Regions from separate parts of the Hoeflea algicola genome, predicted to be linked through region 1. Evidence: riboswitches for the same ligand, from Rfam matches in the RefSeq annotation. Region 1 holds a riboswitch; the other holds the start of a gene.
What was found. A riboswitch is a leader RNA that binds a small molecule or an ion and turns the genes downstream of it on or off. The one in region 1 is predicted to bind thiamine pyrophosphate.

Region 1 (4,812 bases):
GGATCGGCCGGTCCTGCACGATGGTGCGCAGAAGTGCTGCGCGCTGGCGCATGCCGCCCGAGAGTTGCGCCGGGTAATGCTGCTCGAAACCTTCGAGGCCGAAAGTGGCAAACAGCGGCAGCACTTTCGCTCGCGCCTCAGTGCGATCCATCCCCTGCACTTCCAGCCCGAGGATGACGTTGTCGATGATCCGCCGCCACGGCATCAGCGCATCGCGCTGCGGCATGAAGGCGAAGGCTTGAGGCTTTGCCGACAGCGGCGCGCCATTGACGTTGATGGTTCCGCGATCCGCGGACAACGCACCGGTGAGCAGTCGGAACAGGCTGGATTTGCCGCACCCGGATGGTCCAAGGATCGACACGAACTCGCCTTTGGCGACATGCAGCGAGATATCGTCGAGCACCGGCGTGCCGCCAAGTGCGAGGGAGACACTGGTGATTTCGAGCATAGTCATGGCGCAGCCCCCGCATGCCGCCAACTCAACACGAGGCGTTGCAGCAGCGCGGTGGCGCCAAACAGCACCAGCGTCAGCAATGAACTGATCACCACGGCGGCGAGCATCAGGTCGGGGCGAAAACTGTTCTTGGCGTTGAGAATGACGATGCCGAGGCCGGCGCGGGCACCGACATATTCAGCGAATATCGCCGCCACCACCGCATAGGTGATCGAGATCCGCAGACCGGAAAAGAAATAGGGCATCGCCGAGGGGAACCGGGCGCGGCGAAAGATGCTCCACCGCGAGGCGCCCATGGAGCCGAGCAGCGCCTCGATGTCAGGCTCGGTGGAGTCATAGCCATCGACCAGCCCCACCAGTATCGGGAAAAAGGTGACCAGCGCCACCAGCAGGATCTTGGGCGTCAACCCGAAGCCGAACCACAGCACCACCAGCGGCGCGATCGCCACCAGCGGCAGGGTCTGGCTGATGACAAACACCGGAAACAGCGCACGCCTGAGCTTCGGGGTGAAATCAATCAGCAGCGACAGCAGAAACGCCACCGAGACCGAGAAGGCGAAGCCGGTCAGCGTCGCCTGCAGGGTGGGCACGGTGTTGGCCCACAGCAGCTCGCGGTTGGCGACGATCTGCCCCGCCACCCGCGATGGCGCCGGCAGCACCAGCGCCGAAATACCCGACAGCCGGACATAGAGCTCCCACACGGCGAGAGCCGCGAGCACACTGAGAATGGCTGGCAGGCCTTGAACAAGCCTTGCCGCCATAACACTTGGGGCGACCGGCAGCTCACGGCGAAGCCGGGCCGCCGGCGCACCGGACGGGGAATGAGCCATCGGATCAGCTGATCGAAGGGCTGTTGGCTGAAACCGTCAGATCTATGGTGACATGGCCCTGCGGGGGACCAAACTGGCAGAAGGCTTGCTGCAGGGTGGCAAACACCACGCCTGAATCGCCGGTCAGCCTTGTGCAGAAATTCTTCGAACGATCGAAACAGCCGCTTGATTTCAGAAAATCGATACAGCCCATGATTTCGGCCATGTGGTCACCGGCACCCATCACATAGAGAGAGAACTGCGCCCGGGCGATCTCGCCGGTGTCCGGCGCTTCAGCCAAGGCGGCCAGCGCTCCGGCCTGGCGGCTTTCGAGCGGTTCGGACGGGTTTGCCAATGCGCCGGTCTGGCAGATCGGGTCATCCGGCTCGCCGGGACATCCGCGCGACAGCGTGGCCCGCAGCACGACGTGGTGCCGGAATGCGGCGACGGCGACATAGAGATCGCGCAGCGCTGGAAACAGCACTTCGGGCGGTCCGACAATCAACGTCGAGATATCGTCGGTCTCGATTCTGAGCCGATCACGATACGGATCGAGCGCCGAGAGCGACGACAGGATCACGTCGACGAACCCGTCGGTCATGGGATAAAGGGATACTTGCGCGCCTGCGAACATCTTGGCTCCTCCTTGCTACGCTGGCATTATCCAGATCAGCTTCGAGGGTCCGTGGGCATGGCGCCCGCGTCTCAGCCGCGGCTCTACGCGGCACCCCTGTGGTGAGGCGCATTCAACAGGATTTGCATGCAAATGCAAGGGCTTTTGTCTCTCCCTGCGGTTTTTCAGTTGTCTTGGAGATGGCAACGACGGCAGGTTATCCAATCCATGGCATGATCGCCAACCTTTCGACCCCCACCACACACGCCCACCAGTGACCGGCTACCGCGCCAGGTGGGTCGCCGCCATGGCGGTCGATAGCGACTTCGCCCGGTCGACAAACGCATGAAAGAGCCCCAGCCCGGGCACCTTTTGCCAAGTTCAGATCAAGGCAGCATTGCCTTACGGCCTGACGGGGCTGTGCGGGCGCCGTGGCCGTCGGCAGGCCCTTCACGGTCCATGCCGTCAAGATGCTCGCCCCAGACGGTGTCCTTGTTGCGCCCGGAAATCTTGGATCGGTAAAGAGCGATGTCCGCCGTCTTTGTGCACTCCAGCAATGACGTTCCGGCCTGAGGAGCGATTGCGATACCGGCCGAGAACGACAAGGCGACGTCCCCCAGCTCGGCAATGGCCAGGGTGGCAAGTTCGTGCCGCCACTGCGCACAACGTTCGAGCGCGGAATCGCGGGCGGTGGCGGGCAACACGATGAGGAATTCCTCGCCACCATAGCGGAACGCGAATTCTGCGCCTTTCAGGCTATCGCTGAGGATCTTGGCAAAGGACGACAGGACGTTGTCGCCGACATCGTGCCCATAGCGGTCGTTGACCTGCTTGAAGTAATCGAGATCCACGATGATCAACGATACCGGCGCGTTCTCGCTCGCACTCGACAGCACAGGCGGGATGACGGTGCTGGCGTGACGGCGATTGAAGAGGCCGGTCAGGTGGTCCTGAAAAGCCTGCTGTTCCAGTTTTTGCTGCAGCCGCTGATTTTCCTCAAGGCGCAACGTCAGCGCTGCGCCGGCATCCAGGAGACTTTTCTGCGCGGCTTCGCGGACGGTGACGTCGCGCAACACGATCATGACACTGCCTTGCCGGCCCCATTGCTCCAGCGGCTGGACGGACACCTTCTGTAATGGGTCAAACTCGTTCTCCTTTTGGTTCGTCGTCATTAGCGGGTATCACGCTTCTGTTCGTGGTCGCCGCGCCGGGCGCCACATTCTGGGCGATACGAAGGTGGGTCTGAATGCTGCAAGCTCGAAACCGTGATGGGATCTCACAAGGTGTCCAACGCAGTCATTCGTGCCCACACGCTCTCCGCTTTCTCACGACGAGCGTGATCAGGTTGTCAGCGTAGGATTGGCATTGGCTTCTCCATGCAGAATTCGGTTCCGTCGCGCCACATGCGGTGCAGGACGACTGCAAGCTTGCGGGCCAAAGCGACTTTTGCCTTCCGTGCGCCACGTCGCCTGGCGACGCCCAGGGCCCATGTCTTGAGCCAATTATCGGCGCGGCAACGCGTCATCATGACATTTGCAGCTTCGTAGAGCATGGCCCTGACCATGGTGTCTCCGCTCTTGGTGATACGGCCAATCTGCTCCATTTCTCCAGACGAATGGATCCTTGGCGTCAAACCAAAAACTGCCGCAACGAGCCTTGAGTTATCAAACCGATGAACGACATCAACCGCCGTGCGGAAGGTCAATGCGGTCACAGGACCGACACCGGGGACCGTCATCAGCAAACGGCAAACCGCGTCCTGCTTCACGATTTCCAAGAGCATCTTGTCGATCCTGGCCAATGTGTGCAGGCCATCTTCAAAGGCTTTCAGCAATGGCTCGGTCATGGCTAGCAGCATTGGATCATCAATCGCCTCGCGCACTCGCCTGGCGTATAAGGTGTTCTTGCCGCCACCGGTGCGGATGCCAAATGCCTTCAGCGAGCCGCGAACAGTGTTGATCAGGTCCTTGTTGCGACGGACCATCGATTGCCGGTGCCGGAGTAGCAATCTTATCCGCTGGCTGTACTCCGTTTTGACATGCGTTGCCTTGAACAGACCGGTGCGCATAGCCTGCGCGATCAAACGGGCGTCGCGGCGATCTGTCTTGACTGGCGATGCCTTGGCGAAGGCTTTCATCTGACGCACCTCAATGCAGAACGCAGGCAAGCCTTTGTCGGTCAGCCCACCATATAACCAAGGCGCAAGTGGCCCGGCTTCAAGGCCGACGCGCTTGATCTTGTCGGTGAAGGGCGACAGTAGAAGAGCGATATCATCTGGATGGCTGACGACCGTCCGCTCAAGCATGATAGCTCCATCTTCATCGAGCACGCAGACGGCGGTCTTTTCCAGGGAAACATCCAGTCCGACGGAATAATGCATGGCAATTCTCCTCGCTTTGGTTGCTGCTAAATCGCCTAATACTAACGCCAACCTGTAGCCTGCGCCCCCTCCCGGTTCTCCATTATCCCAGCTCGAAAGTCTTTTCCATGGCGTCGAAGTGAATGATCGGCTTCGCGGGTCCGGTCTGTATGTCTTCTGCGATGAAGGCCATCAGCGGGTGGGAAGGCGGGAGTTTCGTTCCCACGGTATCTGCACTGAACCCTGTCAGCTTTTCTGCCGCGGGATTGGTCTCGAGAACCAGGCCGCTCGGTTCCAGCACCACGATCGGGTCCGGCAAAACCGAGAAAATGATGTCCCGGGCAATAGGCGGTGCAATAAACAGCTTTCCGCGATGCTGTGCAAAAAGCACCGCCAGCACGGTCGCGCTGAAGGCAAAGGGCGTCGGATCATCGTTGAAGAGCCGGAATTCGAACAGAACGAAAGCCGCATTGCAGGCCCAGGGCACACATGTTGCGACCAAGAGCGCGATCATTTGGCGCCTGTGCAGACGAGCAGCGTGCTTCAACTGGGAAATCGACATCAGGCAGGCAATCAG
Region 2 (4,812 bases), 190 kb from region 1:
TATGCGGTTAATGCCGGTGATGCCGAGTGACAGCGCCAGCTGGCTGTTGCGCGCCATGGCGGTATTATAGGCGGGCTCGATCACCCGCATGACGAAGGGAAGGGCCATCAGCGCGTTGATGGTGACGATCGCGGTGAGCGGTGCAACGAGTTGCCCGGCGCCGCCGCCGAGCATCAGGAACCAGCCGGCGCCCAGCACCACCGGCGGCACCAGCAGCGTCAGTGATCCGGCAGCGCCCCACATTGCGGACAACAAACGGAGGCCTGACAACCGGCGTGGCGCTGGTGCGGACGTCGGGGCGTTGGCCGAATGTCGGGCTCGCACCATCAGGCTTGAGAGCAACAGGGCCAGCACTGCCGAAGCGATGCCGATGCCGAGGCTGGTTGCGGTTGCCCGCCAGAAAATCGCGTCGGAAAGCAGGCGCGGCAGATCCGCCACCAGTCCGGCGCCGATCACGGCAAGCATCGGCGCTGCCACGAAAATGACCGCGAGCAGGATCAGAGCCGCATCGGCAATTGCGTGCACGCCGCCGCGGACATCGGGCCGGTGGGCGCTGCCACCCTTGGTATTGCCGGGATCGGCCGGCGCGGAAACAAGCTTGAGGCCTGCCATGATGGTCAGCGTCAGGACGATCTGGATAGTCGACAAGAGCACCGCCCGGCCGGGATCGAAATCGAACCGCAGCGCCTGGTAGATCGCCACTTCCAGCGTTGTCGCCCGCGGCCCGCCACCAAGCACCAGAACGAGTGTGAACGAGGTGGCGCAGAGCATGAAGACCAGACCCGCGGCGCCGGCAATCGACCCGCGCATTGCCGGCCATTCGACCAGCCGGAACAGGCTGAATCCGCCCATGCCGAGGTTGGCGGCGGTCTTCCAGTATTCCCGCGGCAGCCGTTCAAGGCCGGGCAGGATCAAGCGGGTGGCGAGCGGCAGGTTGAAAAACACATGCGCCAGCAATATGCCGCCCAGGCCGTAAATCGAGAAGGGAGTTTGTGCGCCGAGATAACCCAGGGCGGTGTTGGCAACACCGTTGCGGCCCCAGATCTCGATCAGGCCAAGGGCAGCCACCAGTGGCGGCAGGCCGAGAGGCAGGGTGAAGAGGATGATCAACCAGCGCCGTCCCGGGAAAACCGGGCGACGGGCCAGTGCACGTGCCAGCGGAACCGCGAAGACGACACTGAGCAGGGACGAAAGACCTGCCTGCAACAAGGTGAAGCGGGTGATCCGGTAGAGATAGCTGCCCTGACTGGTGCCGGCATCGCTGCTTAGGCCATAGGAGACGAGCACGATGATCGGCAAGGCCAGAGCCAGGCCGATGACAGCGAGGGCGGCAATGCCGCCGGCCCTCGCTGCGCGGTGTTCAGCCCGGGTCAGCATCAAAGCTGCACCCTGCTCAGCGACTCATGGCGGCAAGCCACTCGTCAATCCAGGCGGCACGGTTGGCGGCGACCTCGTCGGGCGCATAGAGGAAGGACTTGGCAGGCGACACCAACTTGCTGAAGGCTTCCGGCAATGCCACGTCGATCGCCGCGGCCGGCATCATCCAGTTGTTGGTGGGGATCTCGTTCTGAAAGCCCGGCGTCATCATGAAGGCAAGGAACTCGCGCGCCAGATCCTTGTCGGGGGCGTTGGCTAGCATTCCTGCCACTTCGATCTGCAGATAATGACCTTCGGAGAATTCGGCAGCCTGATAGCGGCCGGTCTTTTCTACTACCATATGGTAGGCTGGCGAAGTGGTATAGGACAGCACCATCGGCGCCTCGCCCGAGGTGAACAGACCATAAGCTTCGGACCAACCCGGGGTGACGGTGAGCACGCGCTTGCTCAGCTTCTGCCAGGCCGCAGCGGCATCATTGCCATAGACCGACTTGACCCAGAGCAGCAGCCCGAGCCCCGGTGTCGAGGTGCGGGGGTCCTGGATGACGATTTTCTGCGCGGGATCACCTTCAACCAGTTGCTTGAGGCTGGTCGGCGGCGTTTCGATTGCCTCGCTGTCGTAAACCACGGCGAAATGGCCATAATCATAGGGGATGAAGGTGTCATCGCTGAAGTCGCGGGGGACCGAAATGGCCGCGGTGTCGAGGCCATGGACTTCGAACAGGCCGGTCGCCTTGGCGTCAGTGATAAGGTTGGTGTCGAGGCCGAGCACAATGCCGGCTTCGGCCTTGGCGCCCTCGAGCTTGAGCCGGTTGAGCAGCGCCACGCCATCGGCCACGCCAACCCATTTGAGATCGCAGCCGCATTCGGCCTCGAACGCCGCCTCGATCTTGGGACCGGGACCCCATTCGGCGATGAAGCTTTCATAGGTGTAGACAGTCAGCGATTTGTCTGCGCCGGCCGCGGGATTGGCAGCAAGGGGGAGAGCCGTCGCAAGGGCAGCCGCGAGAAACCATGATTTGCGCATTGATCGCGCCTCCTTTTGTTCAAAAAACAGGAATAGGCGCGTGGAGCACGTCTAATCCCTCCGCCGGTACAAACCGGATCAGGTTCTTCGGGTTGGCTGTCAGGCCTCTCAGCACGGTTTTGACGCCGGGCACCCCGTTAGAGCGAGACAAGACATAGAATTTCTTCCTGACGCTGGCAAGTGGGCGCAAAGCTGCTATTGGCTGTCCGCGATGAGAGCTGATTTGACATTTGCGATCCTGCTGGGCGGTGCGCTCGAGATTGACGACCGGGTTCTTGACCTGGTCCGAGGCGCGCGGGCGATCGCCGCCGATGGCGGGATGATCCATGCCCGGGCGCTGGGGCTGACGCCGGAACTGTGGGTTGGTGATTTCGATTCTGCCGATGACGCGTTGCTGGCGCGCCATGGCGATGTGCCGCGGCTGCCGTTCGCTGCGGCCAAGGACCTGACCGATGGCGAGATCGCGGTTGAACAGGCAATCGAGCGCGGTGCGCAGCGGCTGGTTATGGTCGGGGCACTGGCTGGCGAACGCAGCGATCACGCGCTTGCGCATCTTTTCCAGGCTGTCGCTCTTGGCGAACGCGGATATGACGTGGTGCTGACATCGGGCACAGAAGAGGCTGTTCCTCTGCGCCTGGAAGAGCGCGTGCTGGATTTGCCCGTCGGATCGCTGTTTTCGGTGATTGCGCTCGGCGCACTAACTGGTCTGAGCCTATCGGGTGTGAAATACCCGCTGGAAAAGGCTGACATTCCATTTGCCGCATCGCGCACCATATCCAATGTCGCTATGGGCGCGGTTACCGTCAGCCTCGAATCCGGGCGCGCGCTTTTGCTCGCCCGTCCTCATGATTTAACCGGAGCTTGAGCATGGCACCGCCAATTCTCAAACTTGATGATATTTGCCTGTCGTTCGGCGGCGACCCGCTGCTTGATGGTGTCCAGCTGCAGGTCGAGCCGGGCGAGCGGATCTGCCTTGTCGGGCGTAACGGCTCGGGCAAGTCGACGCTGCTCAAGATTGCCGCGGGGCAGGTTGAGCCGCAATCGGGCGAGATCTTCCGGCATCCGTCGGCAACCATCCGCTATCTGCCGCAGGCGCCGGATTTCGAAGGTTTCGCGACGGTTCAGGCCTATGCGGAAGCAGGGCTGGGACCAAATGACGATGTGCACCGGGTCAACTACCTGCTCGAACACCTGGGTCTTGATGGCGACGCCGATCCGCAGACATTGTCGGGCGGCGAGGCGCGACGGGCGGCGCTGGCACGGGTGCTGGCGCCGGAGCCTGATATCCTGCTTCTCGATGAGCCGACCAACCATCTCGACCTGCCGACGATCGAATGGCTGGAAGAGGAATTGTTGCGCAGCCGCAGCGCAATGCTGGTGATTTCGCATGACCGGCGGTTTCTCGAGCGCGTCAGCCGGGCAACGGTCTGGCTCGACCGGGGACGGTCGCTGAGACTTGACCGCGGGTTTGAACATTTTGAAGCCTGGCGCGATTCCGTGCTCGAAAACGAAGAGCTCGAGCAGCACAAGTTGGGACGTCAAATCGAGCGTGAAGAACACTGGTTGCGCTATGGCGTGACCGCGCGACGCAAGCGCAACATGCGGCGGCTGTCTGACCTCAAGACCATGCGTGCCGAGCATCGTGGCCACAAGGGCCCGCAAGGGCGGATCAACGCACAGGTTGCCGAGGGTCGCGATTCGGGCAAGCTGGTAATCGAGGCGGAAAATATATCCAAGAGTTATGGCGGAGCGCCGGTGGTGCGCGATGTCTCGATGCGGATCAATCGCGGCGACTGCATCGGTATTGTTGGTCCGAACGGCGCCGGCAAAACAACCTTGCTGAAGATGCTGATCGGGGAACTCAAGACCGATACCGGTTTTGTGCGACACGGCTCAAAGCTCGATATCGCCGTGCTCGACCAGCGCCGCGAAGTACTCAATCCGGAAGAGACGCTGGCGCATTATCTCACCGATGGGCGCGGTGACAATCTTCTGGTCAACGGCGAAGCCAAGCATGTTACGGGTTACATGAAGGATTTCCTGTTCCAGCCGGAGCAGGCGCGCACACCGATCCGCAATCTGTCGGGCGGCGAAAAGGCCCGGCTGGTGCTGGCGCGAATTCTGGCGCGCCCATCAAACCTGCTGATCCTTGACGAGCCGACCAACGACCTCGACATGGAAACGCTGGACCTGTTGCAGGAGGTGGTTTCATCCTATCCCGGCACCGTGATCCTGGTCAGCCATGACCGTGATTTTCTCGACCGTACTGTGACATCGACGCTGGCGCCGGCCGACCAGGCCAATCCGGACGGACGCTGGATCGCCTATGCCGGTGGTTACACCGACATGCTGGCCCAGCGCGGCGAGGAAGCGCGCGAGAAAAAGGCAAAACAGGCTCAGGAGGCGGG

Region 2: another riboswitch for thiamine pyrophosphate. It lies ahead of thiB (thiamine ABC transporter substrate binding subunit); the one in region 1 lies ahead of OEG84_RS14770 (YkoF family thiamine/hydroxymethylpyrimidine-binding protein).

Annotation. Positions count from the first base shown of each region.
Region 1 covers NZ_JAOVZR010000001.1:3,012,409-3,017,220, forward strand. The annotation lists gene OEG84_RS14760 (ABC transporter ATP-binding protein) at 1-454, opposite strand, end outside; gene OEG84_RS14765 (ABC transporter permease) at 451-1,215, opposite strand; gene OEG84_RS14770 (YkoF family thiamine/hydroxymethylpyrimidine-binding protein) at 1,289-1,897, opposite strand; TPP riboswitch at 1,892-2,005, opposite strand; gene OEG84_RS14775 (GGDEF domain-containing protein) at 2,263-2,958, opposite strand; gene OEG84_RS14780 (IS110 family RNA-guided transposase) at 3,225-4,262, opposite strand; gene OEG84_RS14785 (histidine kinase N-terminal 7TM domain-containing protein) at 4,339-4,812, opposite strand, start outside.
Region 2 covers NZ_JAOVZR010000001.1:2,824,826-2,829,637, reverse strand. The annotation lists gene thiP (thiamine/thiamine pyrophosphate ABC transporter permease) at 1-1,377, opposite strand, end outside; gene thiB (thiamine ABC transporter substrate binding subunit) at 1,394-2,404, opposite strand; TPP riboswitch at 2,443-2,551, opposite strand; gene OEG84_RS13880 (thiamine diphosphokinase) at 2,616-3,269, shown strand; gene OEG84_RS13875 (ABC-F family ATP-binding cassette domain-containing protein) at 3,272-4,812, shown strand, end outside.